One region of the Kitasatospora sp. NPDC058492 genome, then DNA from elsewhere that is predicted to be linked to it. Evidence: riboswitches for the same ligand, from Rfam matches in the RefSeq annotation. Region 1 holds a riboswitch; the other holds the start of a gene.

Region 1 (6,839 bases):
TTCGGCGGCGCTGGTGCAGCCGAGAAGTAAGCGCACGCAGCGCATGGGGCTGCGGGCGGTGGGACTGCTGCGCGGCGTCCGGCTCTCGTCCTCGGAGGGGGGAACCCACGGCGAGGTCAGGTCCATCGGATACCCGGCCTTTCCGCTCTCGGGGGGTGGGTGCCCTCTGGGTGCCCGAACGGGCACTTAATTCTTCATACCTTATTTCTCAAGTGGGTGCTGAAGCGGGTGAATGGTGACCCAGACGGCGCACCAGCACCAGCGTCCGGTCGTCCGCCGCGTCCCGCGCCACCGTCCGGACCAGCCGCTCCGCCGCACCCCGGGTGAGCTGCTGCTGCGTCCGCCACGGCCGCACCACCGGCTCGGCCGCCGCCAGCAGCCGGCCCACCCCCTCGTCCAGGTCCCGACCCGGCACCTCCACCAGGCCGTCACTGAACAGCAGCAGCGAATCGCCCCGCCGCAGCCGCCCCGACACCGCCGGGTACAGCGCGCCCGACACCAGCCCCAGCGCCGGACCGCCGTGCCCCGACCGCGCCCAGCCGCCGCCGTCCGCCCGGCGGAACTGCGCGGGCGCCGGATGGCCGGCGTTGAACAGCAGGTAGTCGCCCGTCGCCGGGCGCAGCGCGAGGTGCACCGCCGTCGCGAAGTCGTCCTCCCAGCCCATCCGCACCAGATGGTCGTTGGCCGCCGGCAGGAACGCCTCCGGCGGCACCCGCCCCAGCAGCATCGCGAACGCGCCCGACAGGTGCGTCGAGCGGGCCGCCGCCCGGCTGCCCTTGCCCGACACGTCCACCAGCAGCAGTTCCAGCAGATCCTCCTCGGGGCGGTGCGCGCACAGCAGGAAGTCACCCGAGAACGAGGTGTCGCCGGCCGGCGCCAGCGCACTGTCGAAGTGCCAGTCGAGCAGCCGCTCCGGAAGCCGGGCCAGTGCCCGGGTGTGCTCGGCCAGCTCCAGCAGCATCGAATCGCCCTGCGTCCCGCGCAGACCCAGCCGGTGCCGGAACCGGTTCGCGGCCAGCACCGTCACCGCGGTCGCGGCCAGTACCAGCGTCACCCCGATCCGCACCCCGAGCGGATCCCGCACCACCGCCCCCAGCACCCCGCCGGCCAGCGCCGCGCACACCAGCACCAGCAGCTGCCCGCGCCGCAACAGCAGCCCGCCGACCACCAGCGGCAGCACCAGCGCCGACGGCGGCCAGCTGTACGGCAGCACGATCGGCAGGACGCTCAGCACCGCCGTCACTCCGAGCAGCACCCCCAGCGCGTACCGCGCCGCCCGGGCGTTCCCGTCCAGCAGCCGCAGATACCACCGCCGTGCCCTCGCTATCGGTGCGGGCACGTGGACCTCCGCCAAGGGGTCGGCGGTCCCCTGTCATGACCACCAGTCAGCCCGGCCACACTAACCCGTCCACCCCCACCACCCCCAGGCCGCTGCCTGCCCGCCGCACGGGAAGTCGGCGGGGCCGACTTCTCGCGCATGTGTCACCCGGGGCGCTGGCCGTTCCGCCGTCGCGGGAGGCCGGGCGGGTCGTGCCGCGGTCGGTGCGGTGGCCGGCGTCTCAGGGGGTGGGCCAGGTGCGGAGGCCGGTGGTGAGGAGGGTGATGAGGCGGCTCTGGGTGGTGGCCAGGTCCTCGGCGAGCTGGAAGCCGCCGCCGATGGAGAGGGAGGCGAAGCCGTGGGCGACGGAGCGGACGGTGCGGGCGGCGTGGATCGCCTCCGCGCCGTCGAGGCCGTACTCCCGCAGGACGGCGATGATCACCCCGACGAGCCGACCGGCCGCGCGGGTGAGGTCGTCGTCCGGCTGCGGGGCCTGGGGGAGGGCGTTGTAGCGGTGCGGGTGCTCGGTGGCGTACGCGTGGTAGGCACGCAGCACGGTGGCGACGGCGTCGTCCCCGCTGCGGCCGACGGCGGCCTCGGCGAGCCGGTCGGCGAGTTCCTCGGTGACCCGGACGGCGATGAGCCGCCGCAGTTCGGTGAGGCCGCCGCTGACGTGCTTGTACAGCGACGGGGTGGCGACCCCGGCCCGGGCGGCGACGGCGGCCAGGGTGAGGGCGTCGGCGCCCTGCTCGTCGATGAGGGCGAGGGCGTGGTCGACGACCTGCTCGGGGGTGAGTCCTACTCGGGGCATGGTGTGGGCTCTCCGTCGGTGGAAGGCGTACGTGGCGGGGCGGGGCGGGGCGGCGCGTGGGGGCGGGGCTGACGTGGGCGGACGGGGTGGGCGGGCTCAGGCGAGTTCGGCGAGGAAGGGCAGCAGGGCGCCGGCGGTGGCCTGCGGGTTGTCGGCCATCGGGTAGTGCCCGGATCCGTCGATCATGACCTTCCGCGCGTCGAGCGCGGCGGCCTGCCGGTCGGCGACGGCTTCCGGCTTGGGGAAGTCGGGGTCCTTGCTGCCCATGATGACGAGCGAGGGGCAGCGGACGGCCGCGGTCCAGCCGACGGGCGCGGAGTCCCCGCTGACGTGTCCGCGGGTGGCGGTCTTGCGGCCGGGGGTGCGCATGGCGGCGACGAGTCCGGCCACGTACGTGTCGAAGTCGGCGGGCTTGGCGCCCGGGTAGGCCAGCTTGCGGTGGTAGAGGCCCCAGAAGGCGGGCGAGTGGACGGTCAGGGTGCCCATGACGCGGAGGGCGCCGCGCATGAGGGCGCCGGGCGGGGGGTTCTCGACGAAGGCGTCGATCAGGGCGATGCCGGCGACCCGCTCGGGGGCGTCGCCGGCGGCCTTGACGACCGTCGCGCCGGTGTAGGAGTTGCCGACCAGGACGGCGCGGCCGATGCCGAGGTGGTCGAGCAGGGCGAGGACGTCGGTGGCGATGGCGGCGGGGGAGTAGTCGTCCCAGACGATCGAGGATTCGCCGAAGCCGCGCAGGTCCATGGTGATGACCCGGCGGCCGGCGGCGGCCAGCAGCGGGTGGAGGTGCCGGTAGGCGGCGCGGGTGTCGAGCATTCCGGGGAGCAGCACGACGGGGGCGCCGTCGCCCTGCCGGGTGTCGTCGTAGGCGAGGCGGCCGCCGGTGACGTCGAGGTACTGGGTGGTGGGGGCGCTGGTGGCGTTCATGGTGGGCCTCCGGGGGCTGCCGGTGCGGGCTTCGGCGTGCTGCCGATAGCCATAAAGCTAAGGCTAATAGCCTTAGCCGTCAAGCCTTCGCACCCTGTGGGGCGGGGGAGGTCGGTGGTGAGTGCCTGAATGAAGGGCCGTCCGTTGACGTCCGATCACGTGAGGTGGCGTCAATGGTGTTCAAGCGTGCCCAAGGGGCTCAAGGGGGACAAAACGCCCTTCGCGTCCCAGAGTGCCCCGTCCGTCTCCGGTCGTCCCGGGCGAACGGCTTGGAATCAGGGCCTCCTAGGATTAACGTTTGATAACGCAGCGCGGTCCTCAACGCCGTACCCAGACGGCACCGTGCGCCGTCGCCTAATCCCGCCGACCGGCCTCCGGGCAGGTCAGGGAGCCGGGGAACCACGTTCCTTGGGGTGAATCGGCGGGGCTCCGGCCCAGCCGTAGGAGACCTTCCTGCTCCGAACCCGTCAGCTAACCCGGTAGGCGCGAAGGAAGGAAAGGAGCGCGCCTCCGTGGCGTCGACGCACACCCCGGCACACCCGGCCGGCCTCGCAGCAGGTACCCGGCTCCTCGACCACCCCGGCCCGGACGGCCCCGAGTACGCGGGCCCGGACGCCGAGACCAACCGGCACCGGATGCCGCGTCAGGTCCGTGGGACCTCCCCGCTGCTCGGCGTCACCGCCGTCGCCGCCACCCTGGGCGCCACCGGCTTCGCCTCCGCCACCCCGGCCGCCGCCCCCGCCATCGAGACCCCGGACGAGACCCCGGTCGCCCTCTCCGCCGACCCCGGCCTCGCGCTCGCCGCCCGCATCCAGCTGCAGGCCGACAGCCAGCGCACCGCCGCCGAGGAGGACGCCCGCGTCCAGGCCGCGAAGGAGGCGGAGGCCAAGGCCGCCGCCAAGGAGGCCGAGGCCAAGCGGGCCGCCGAGGAGGCCGAGCGGGCCAAGGCCGCCGCCCTCACCCTGCCGGTGCGCGACTACCACCTCACCGCCCACTACGGCCAGAGCGCCCGCTACTGGGCCCACCTGCACACCGGCCTGGACTTCGCCGCCGACACCGGCACCCCCGTCTACGCGGTCGGCCAGGGCACCATCACCTCGGCCGGCTGGTCCGGCTCGTACGGCTACCGGATCGTCGAGACCCTGCCCGACGGCACCGAGATCTGGTACTGCCACCTCTCCTCGATCATCAAGGGCTCCGGCAAGGTCGGCTCCGGCCAGCAGATCGGCAAGGTCGGCGCCACCGGCAACGTCACCGGCGCGCACCTGCACGTGGAGGTCCGCCCCGGTGGCGGCGCCCCCGTCGACCCGGAGACCTGGTTCCAGCAGCGCGGCCTCAACCCCTGACGCACCCGCGAAGCCCCGGCCGCCGGAACCGAAAGGCACCGGCGGCCGGGGCTTCGCCGCGTCACTCCCGAGCCTGGTCCGTCGGGTCCGTCGGGTCTGCCTGGTCCGCCGGGACTGCCGATCCCGCCAGCTCCTCCAGGCGGGCGTCGAACTCCTCCTGCGCCGGCCCCGCCAGGTACGCGTCGATCTCCTCCTGCCCCGGCTCCGGCGCGAGGTCCGGGAACTCCTCCACCAGCAGTCGCGGCAGCCCGGGCACCGTCCACTCCCCGTACAGGTCGAGCGCGGCCTCCACCGCCGCCTCCTCGAACGCCCCGAAGTCCCCGGCCAGTTCGTCCGGCATCGGCCGCCCCAGCGCGGTCAGCTCGGTCAGGTTGCGGTAGCTGCGCCGCATCAGGCCCTGCTCCAGCAGCCGGCGCGCGCCGTCGGTGGCCATGCCGACCGAGATCACCCGGGTCGGGCTCCAGCCCTGCTCGTCCACCTCGTCCAGCCAGCCGGTCTGCGCCAGTGCGGCGAACCTGGCCAGCCGCTCCTCCTGCGCCAGCTCCCGGAAGCCGGTCAGCCACTCCCGCACCGCCTCCGGATCCGTGACGTCCGCCCCGTACGCGTGCAGCAGCAGCGCGTACAGCCGGGGCCAGGTCACCAGGTCGGCGCGGCGCAGCAGCCCGGCCGCGACCTCGCCCTGCCACTCGGCCTCGGCGTGCAGCCGCTCCTGGCGCTTGGCGTTGAGCCGCTTGGCGGCCCGCTGGTGGTCGGTCAGCAGCCGGACGGCGGCGCCGTACGCGAACGGGTCCGCCTCCGGTTCGGGTTGGACGTACAGGTGGAGCCGCTCGTACAGCAGGTGCTCCACCGCGTTCGAGGTCAGTTCGGGCCAGCCGTCGTGCATCCTGCCCTCGCCCAGCTCCAGCAGGGCCAGCACCGCGCGCAGCGGCGCTTCGGCCACCGGGGTGCGGTCCTCTTCCGCCGCCCAGGCGAGCAGGTCGGCGGCCCTGGTGCGCGGGGCGAGCCGCAGGTCTTCGTCGTTCATAGCTCGAACGGTAACCGCTGGCCGGGAGTAGGGTCGGCTGCCATGGTCCCCGTACGACTCACCGGCCCCCGGCTGGCCATCCGCGAGTATCACCACACCCCCGGCGACGTGGACGCGCTGCACGGGCTGTTCGGCGACCCGGAGGTCACCCGCTACCTCCCCTTCGAGCCGCGCGACCGCGAAACCTGCGCCGACCAGATCGAGCTCTACCTGGAGGAGGCGATGGCGCCGGAGCGGGACACCTACCGGCTGGCCGTCACCCGGCGCGACGACGCCGAGGACCCGGTGGACGCCACGCCGATCGCCCACGCCTCCCTCACCCTCGGCAAGCACCGCTCCGCCCACCTCGGCTACGTGCTGGGCCGCGACGTCTGGGGCCGCGGCTACGCGGGCGAGATCGCCGGCCTGCTCTGCGAGCTCTCCTTCGAGGCCCTCGGCGTGCACCGGCTGGCGGCCCGGGTCGACGTGGACAACGCCGCCTCCGCCAAGGTGCTCCTCCGGCTCGGGTTCCAGCTGGAGGGGCGGGTCCGGCACGACCTGTACAAGGGCGGCGCCTGGTCCGACTCGTACCTGTACTCGCTGCTCGCCGACGAGTGGACCGGCGCGACCGGCTGACCTTTCGGCGCGGACGTCCGGCGCGGACATCTGGCGCGGACATCTGGCGCGGACCCGGGGCAGGCCTGTCAGGTCAGGCCCGGGGGGTTAACCCCACCCCCGATCCGCCAGGCCTCCGGATCCTCCCCGGCCCGCCGTTCGACCAGACTGATGCCATCAGCAGCCGAGAACGAGGGACCGGGGCCGGGACATGAGCATCAGCCGAAGCACGCAGGACCGCGAGTGGGACGTCCTCGGTGGTTACGGCGACGACCCGCGTCCCGCTCGGGCCCACCGGACCGAGGAGCCGCCGGCCGTCTGGCGGGCGCCGTTCTCCAAGCACTACTACCGCGAGATCGGCTACACGCTCACCGGCCTGCCGCTGTCGGTCATCGGCTTCTCCGTCTCGATCATCCTGTTCTGCATGGGGGTCGGCACCTTCGTCACCGTCCTCGGCCTGCCCGTGCTCGCCCTCCTGACCACCGTCGCCCGCGGCATGGGCCGGATGGAGCGGGCCCGGGTGCGCGGCATGCTGGCCCTGGACGTGCCCGCCCCGGCGCCGGTGCGCCAGACCCGCCCGGGCACCTGGGGGGCGATCACCGCGCGGCTGGCGGACCCGGCCGGGTGGAAGGCCGCGTTCTACCAGGTGGTGATGTTCCCGTGGGCGGTCCTCAGCTTCGCCCTGTCGCTGGTGTTCCTGCTGCTCGGCTGGGCGATGGCGCTGTACCCGCTCTACCAGTGGGTCTTCCCGGCCTTCACCTCCTGGCGCGGGTACCGGGTCTTCGACTTCTACGACAGCGGCAACGTCCAGCACGTCTACTA
Region 2 (6,839 bases), on a different contig from region 1:
GCCCTGATCGGCACCCCCTCCGGCCGCCGCACCCGCCGCGCCTGGACGCTGGCCGCGGCCACCGCCGTCTCGGTGGGCTTCCTGCTCGCGGCCGGGATGAACGGCGCCTTCGGCTTCCTCGCCTTCCAGAAGGAGCGCGGCATCGAGGTGGAGTCGCTCGGCGCGCTGCCGCTGCACTTCGCCCGGCTCGCGGACGCCTGGGACGGCAAGGTCACCATGAACTACGGCTCCCCGGAGATGCTCGGGCCGTGGGTCCCCGTGATCAGCAAGGTGATGATGGCCGGCACCGTGCTGGGCTTCGCCTGGCTGCTGCTCTGGCGCTTCACCGCCAAGCGCCGCAACGCGGCCACCATGTACGACGCGGCGCTCAGCGCGCTGCTCATCTTCACCGTCACCAGCCGGGTGATCAGCCCGCAGTACCTGGTCTGGCTGATCGGCGTCGCCGCGGTCTGCCTGACCGTGCGCGGCAGCAGCCAGCGGCCGGTGGCCCTGCTGATCCTGCTCGCCTGCCCGCTGACGCTGGCCGAGTTCCCGCTGATGTTCAGCCGGATCCTCGCCAGCGAGCCCTGGGGCGTCACCGTGCTCAGCCTGCGCAACCTGCTGCTGCTGGCCGCCACCGTGCTCTCCTGCATCCGGCTCTGGCGTGCCACCCGCGGCCCGGCACAGCTCCCGGCGACGGTGGTGCTGGCCAAGCCCGAGGCGGTGCCCGCCGGCGCCTACCCGGTGCGCCCCGGCATCGCCTACGAGCAGGACCTGCTGGACGGCATCGACCGGCCCGGCACCCCGGCCAGGCAGCGGCGCTGAACGACGCGCGCCTTCAACTGCGCAGCGCGGCCACCTCGGCCAGCCAGAGCCGGGTGAACTCGGCCAGGCCGACGCCCGGTCCGGCCCGGAGCAGCCGGTCGAGCCGGCGGTCCCGGTCCTCCCCCTGCCCGTCGGCCGCGCCGACCGCCCGGTAGAACGCCACGAGCCGCTCGGGCCCGTAGCGCCGGGCGATCAGCTCGCAGGCGAGCCAGGCCTGCTCGTAGGCCTGGGCGATGCCGTCGGCGCCCGCGGTGAAGTCCCGGTCGGCGGGCAGCGCGGCGGGCAGCCGGCCGGCGGCGACGTCCCGGGCCAGCTCGGGGGCGATCTGCTGCGGGCGCCGGCCGGAGCCCCGGTAGGCGGTCCAGTCGGCGACGCCCTCGGAGAGCCAGAGCGGTGTCCAGGCCCGGGTGTCGGCCCTGGTCGCGACGTGGGTGGCCTCGTGGGTGACGACCACCTGCCGGCCGAAGTCGCTGAGCCGCCCGAACGTCCCGGGGTTGACCAGCACCCGGTCGGCGGGGGTGTGCCAGGGCGCGCCGGGGGCGGCCGAGGTGACCGCCGCCATGCCCGTCCAGCCCGCCGGGTCGACCTCCAGCAGCCGGGCGAACTGCTCTGCGGTGGCGGGCACTTCGAGCAGCAGGCGGCCCGCCCAGCCGGTGCCCCAGGCCTCGCTCACGGCGGGCACGGCCCGGTCCGCCACCGCGACCAGGCCGGCCGGGTCGGGTCCGTCGGCCAGGCCCAGCACCAGGCAGTGCGCGCCCGCCGCGGACCGGGCGGAGCCGAGGTCCCAGAGCGCCGGGGGCCCGCTCGCGCTCTCCTCCCGGTCGACCCGCCAGCTGCCGCCGGCCCGGACCAGGTCGATCCGGCGCGGGTACACCACCGGGTAGTCGTCGTACCCGGTGATCCGGACCGCCAGGTCGGCGGCGGCCGTGAGCCGCTCCGACCCGGCGTCCGCGCCGAGCACCAGGTTGCGGTAGCCGGCCTCGATCGCCGCCGGTCCGGACCAGGAGGGCAGCGCCCGGGCCCGCGCGTCCAGCAGCGCGGCCACCTCGGCCCGCCGGTCCGCCGCCCACCGGCCCGACGCCCGCCCGGCCGCCGAGGGGGCCGCCGGGGCGGCCGGCGGCAGCGACAGCTGGGCCAGCCCGCCGGCCGCGAGCAGCAGCGCACCGCGCCGGGACAGCGTCCGGCGGGCGCCGCCTATCGGGTGGGGGGCGTCGGGGTCGGACGGTGCCGGGCTCAGAGCCGGACCACCCCCGCGACCGGCATCGCGTTGACGCTCTCGTAGCGGACCCTGGCGCCCGGGTAGGGGGCGTGCACGATCACCCCGCCGCCGGCGTACATCCCGACGTGGTGCATGTCCCGGTAGAAGATCACCAGGTCTCCCGGCCGCGCTTCGGAGAGGCTGACCCGCTGCCCGGCGTACGCCTGGGCCTGCGAGGTACGCGGCAGGGTCACTCCGGCCTGCCGCCAGCTGTAGTACATCAGACCGGAGCAGTCGAAGGCGCGGGGCCCGGTGGATCCGTAGAGGTAGGGCGAGCCGATCATCCGCACCGCGGCGGCCAGTGCGGCCGCCCCGCGCTCGGAGGCGGGCGGGGCCGTGCCGAGGTCCAGCCGGTCGGTGCCCCGGGTGGCGCGCTGCTCGGCCTCCTGGGCGTCCTGGGCGGCCATCCGGGCCCGCTCGGCGACGCCCAGGCTGTTCAGCAGCCGCTGGGCCTTGGTGAGCCGCTGCTGGATCTGCTGCTTGCTGTCGGCGAGCGAGCGGCGGGCCTGGTCGAGTTCGGCGAGCTTGCCGGCGGTCTCGGTGCGGCGCTGGTCGAGCCGGCGCTGGCGGGTGGCCAGTTCGTGCAGGGTCTCCTGCTGCCGCTCGGCGGCCTGGTCGAGGGTGCGGGCCCGGGACAGGTAGCCCTCCGGGTCGGTGGAGAGCATCAGCTGGACGGTCTGGGCCATGCCGCCGCCGCGGTACTCGGCGCCGGCCACGGTGGCGAGGTCGCCGCGCAACTGGTTGAGCTGGTCCTGGGCGACGGCGATCTCGCCCTGGAGGACGGTCGTCTCGCCCTGGAGGCGCTGCTGCGTCTCCAGGGCGGCGTTGTACTTCTCGGACGCCTGCTCGGCCTCGCCGTAGAGCTGTTCCACCTGCGCCTTGACGTCCTTGCGGGTGGGCGTGTCCGGCGCGGCGGGGGCGGCCTGGGCGCTGCCGCCCGCCGTCACGCCCAGGGCGGTGGTGGCGGCCGCGGTCAGCACCAGCGCACGGGCGAGCAGTTGGGGACGACGGTGCACGGGCATGGCGGCAGCGGCTCCGATCCGGCGGTGGGGCCCCGCCGCCGCACCAACGCGGGCGGCCCTGGAAGCGGAGTCCGGTGGCAGACGTTAGCGAGTCCGGGCAACCGAGTCCAAACCCCTGCCAACCCGAATATTTGACCCGTAATCGGACATCAGTCCGAGGCGCCGGAAAAGCCGCAGGCCCGGCCTTCCGTGGTGGAAGGCCGGGCCTGGGAGGGCCTGCGCGGGGATCAGACCCGCACGATGGAGGTCAGCGGCATGTTGCCGACCGCCTCGTAGCGGACCGACGCACCGGGCTTGGGCGCGTGCAGCACCTGGCCGTTGCCGGCGTAGATGCCGACGTGGTGGGCGTCCCCGTAGAAGATCAGCAGGTCGCCGGGCTGGGCCTGGGAGAGGTCGGTGCCGATCCGGGTACCGGCGTGGGCCTGCTCCTGCGAGGTGCGCGGCAGCGCCACGTCGACCTGGTTGAACGCCCAGACCATCAGGCCCGAGCAGTCGAAGGAGCCGGGGCCGGAGGCGCCGTAGACGTACGGGCTGCCGATCTTGGAGGCGGCGATGGACAGCGCCGCGGCGCCGCGCGAGCTGCCGGCGCTCGGCTTGGTGACCGGCGCGGCGGGGGCCTGCGACGCGCTCAGGTCGGTGCGGCTGTTGTCGCGGGAGGAGCGGTCGGCGGCCTGCTGGGCCGCCGCCTGCTGCTGGGCGGCCTTCGCGGCGGCGTCGGCCTTCGCCTTGGCCTCGGCGGCGGCCTTCTCCTCGGCCGCGCGGATCGCCTGGCGCTCCTGCTCGGACAGGGTGTTGAAGAGGTCCTGCGCGGCCTTGAGCTTGCCCTGGACCTCGTCCTTGGCGCTCTTCAGCTGCTGGGTGGTGGTCTCCATCTCGGCGAGCTTGCCCTGGGCCTCGGAGCGCACCTGGTCGAGCTTGCGCTGCTCGTCCTGGAGCTGCTTGAGCTGGCCCTTCTGGGTGCCGCCGGCCTGGTTCAGCGTGTCGGCCTGGCTCAGGAAGGTGTCCGGGCTGGCGGAGAACATCAGCTGGACGGTCTGCGATATGCCGCCGTTGCGGTACTGCTCGCCGGCGATCTCGGCCAGGCCGCCCTGAAGGTCGGTCACCTGCCCCTGCTGCCGCGCCACCTGGTCCTGGAGGTCGGTGACCTGCTTCTGCAGCTGCTGCTGCTTCTCCTGGGCGGCGTTGAGCTTCTCGGTCGCGACCTCGGCCTGCTCGTTGAGCTGGTCGACCTGCTCCTTGACCTGGTCCTTGGTCGGCTGCGGGTCGGCGTGGGCGCCGGACTGCGCGGACAGCGCGACGGCCGCGGCGGCGAAGCCGGTCATGATCGAGACCCGGGTGCGACTAGCGGGCTTGGGACGACGATGGGACGCCACGAAGGCGGACTCCTTCTTCCTACGCCGTCTACCGGGTGAGCTGACGGGTTCGGGCCGGAAGCGTGCCCTACGACGCCTCACGGCCGTTCCACCGGCCGACCTGGCGCCGATTCACCCCGGAGGAACGTGGTTCCCCGGCTCCGTTCGACAGCACCCCCGACTGCTGGGCTCCCCGTCGGGCAGGCACTGGGCCCGCCCCGCTGCGTCACGAACTCGACGGAAACCACCGCCGTCACCCTGGCTGGGCGATCGGGAGTGCGGTGGTTCGGGGCACGACCCTAGTAACTGAACCGTGATCCGTTCAAATCCTTGTCAGAAAAAAGACGGAAGAAGACCAAAGTTCTTTTGTGAATATGACACATAGTGATCACCGCCGTACGCAAAGCTGATCAGTCTTCACCGGGGACTCGCGCGGCGGACAAAACCCGAACGCCACCCCCGGCCGGAGGGTGGCGTGGATCACAGGCCCGGACGGGGCCCTTCGGGCGTGTCGGACCGTCAGACCCGGCGGATCGTGTTGATCGGCATCGCGTCGACCTTCATCACCTTCACCACGTCGCCGGTGTGCGGCGCGTGCACCACCATGCCGTTGCCGATGTACATCCCGACGTGGTGCCGGTCGGGGCCGTAGATGACCAGGTCGCCCGGCTGGGCCTGGTCCAGCGTGACCTTGGTGCCGACGTTGCCCTGCTCCTGCGAGGTACGCGGCAGCGAGACGCCGGCCTGGCCGTACGCCCAGACCATCAGGCCCGAGCAGTCGAAGGTGGTCGAGCCGGTGGCGCCCCACACGTACGGCGAGCCCTGCTTGCTCATCGCCTTGGCGACGGCCACGCCCGCGTAGCCGCCGGCCTGCGGGAGGCTGCCGAGGTCGGCGCGGTCGCTGCCGCGCGAGGCGCGGTCGTCCTGCTGCTGCTGGGCCCGCAGCGCGGCGCGGTCGGAGGCGCTGAGCGAGTTCAGCAGGTCCTGCGCGGCCTTGAGCTTCTGGTTGACGTCCGTCTTGGCCTGGTTCAGGTCCTTGGTGGTGGAGTCGAGCGAGGCCAGGACGGCGGCGGCCTCGGACTTCTCCTGGTCCAGCCGGCGCTGCTGGTCCAGCAGCCCCTTGAGCGCCTCGGACTCGCTGGCACTGGCCTGCTGGGCGCTGGACGCCTTCTCCAGGTAGCCGGACGGGTCCGAGGAGAGCATCAGCTGGACGGACGGGTCGATGCCGCCGGTGCGGTACTGCTCGCCCGCCACGCCGGCCAGGCCGGTCTGGAGCTGGGTCATCTCGTCCTGGCTGCGGGCCACCTTGTCCTGCAGCTGGTCGGACTGCTTGCGGAGCTGGTCGGCCCGCTCCTTGGCGCCGTTGTACTTCTCCGCCGCCTGCTCCTGGTCCTGCTGGAGCTGGTCGATCTGCGCCTTGACGTCGCTCTTGCTGGGCTGGGGCGCGGCGTGCGCGGCGACCTGCGCGGAGAGGGCGACCGCGGTCGCCGCGGCAGCGGTGAGCACGGAGACCCGGGCGCGGCTCGGCTGCTTGGGACGGCGGTGGGAGGCCAAGGGAATTGCTCCTTCTTCCATCGGCCTCACCCGATCAGGTGAGAATCCGGAAAATAGGTTTGACGCCACACCCTAGGGAAGATCCACGGGTTTTGCCACTCCCCCGAAGGCGTGAACTCCACTTCCCCCGCAGGCTTCACCGGATGTGCACACCGCCGCAAACCGGGCGCTGACCAGGCGTCATTCCGTCGCGGCAGCCGTCAGGGCCGCGCCAGCCGGTTCAGCAGCAGAACGGAGGCCACGGGGCGCGCGCCCGCCTTCCGCACGCCCTCCGCGACCTCCCGGTCGGTGGACACCACCACCACCGGACGCCCCTGCGGCTCGGCCCGCACCAGACGGCGGATCAGCTCGTCCGCGGTCTCGCCGGTCCGGCTGAACCGCACCCGCACCCCCCGCGGTGGCGCCATGATCACCGGAACGTCCAGGTCCTGCCCGTCGAACACGCAGGTGACCTCCGCCTGCGTGCGCTGGGCCAGCATCGCCAGCCCGCCCAGCAGCCGGATCCGCTGCTGCTCCAGCGGCAGCGTCGGATAGCCCGTCTTGGTCACGTTGTAGCCGTCCACCACCAGGTGCACCTGCGGGATCGCCAGCAACTGGTCCAGCAGCGCCGGATCGTCGTCGGCCAGACCGCGCCGGGCCACGTCGTGCGGCGAGGCCGCCCCCGGCACCACCGCCTCCACCAGGTCCCCCGGCCGGATCTGGGAGACCGGCAGCGCCAGCTCCCGCTGGAGCCCCTGCGCCGACTGCAGCACCGTGTCCAGCAGCAGCCGCAGCCGCATGTCCTCGACGCTGCGGCCCTCGCGGGCCGACCGGCGGCCCTGCTCGGCCGCCGTCTCCAGCTCGCCGACC

The links. A riboswitch is a leader RNA that binds a small molecule or an ion and turns the genes downstream of it on or off. The one in region 1 is predicted to bind cyclic di-AMP.
Region 2: linked by a shared signal. The riboswitch ahead of ACFWPI_RS20410 (NlpC/P60 family protein) and the one ahead of ACFWPI_RS08590 (M23 family metallopeptidase) in region 1 are both predicted to bind cyclic di-AMP.

The regions. Positions count from the first base shown of each region.
Region 1 is NZ_JBHXMU010000009.1:20,617-27,455, reverse strand. It holds gene ACFWPI_RS08610 (SpoIIE family protein phosphatase) at 1-126, opposite strand, end outside; gene ACFWPI_RS08605 (PP2C family protein-serine/threonine phosphatase) at 209-1,339, opposite strand; gene ACFWPI_RS08600 (TetR/AcrR family transcriptional regulator) at 1,560-2,129, opposite strand; gene ACFWPI_RS08595 (alpha/beta fold hydrolase) at 2,226-3,053, opposite strand; cyclic di-AMP (ydaO/yuaA leader) riboswitch at 3,395-3,553, shown strand; gene ACFWPI_RS08590 (M23 family metallopeptidase) at 3,566-4,399, shown strand; gene ACFWPI_RS08585 (hypothetical protein) at 4,461-5,423, opposite strand; gene ACFWPI_RS08580 (GNAT family N-acetyltransferase) at 5,466-6,038, shown strand; gene ACFWPI_RS08575 (sensor domain-containing protein) at 6,229-6,839, shown strand, end outside.
Region 2 is NZ_JBHXMU010000029.1:65,608-72,446, reverse strand. It holds gene ACFWPI_RS20425 (glycosyltransferase 87 family protein) at 1-804, shown strand, start outside; gene ACFWPI_RS20420 (hypothetical protein) at 818-1,849, opposite strand; gene ACFWPI_RS20415 (NlpC/P60 family protein) at 2,038-3,084, opposite strand; gene ACFWPI_RS20410 (NlpC/P60 family protein) at 3,312-4,457, opposite strand; cyclic di-AMP (ydaO/yuaA leader) riboswitch at 4,468-4,617, opposite strand; gene ACFWPI_RS20405 (NlpC/P60 family protein) at 4,956-5,990, opposite strand; gene ACFWPI_RS20400 (NYN domain-containing protein) at 6,191-6,839, opposite strand, start outside.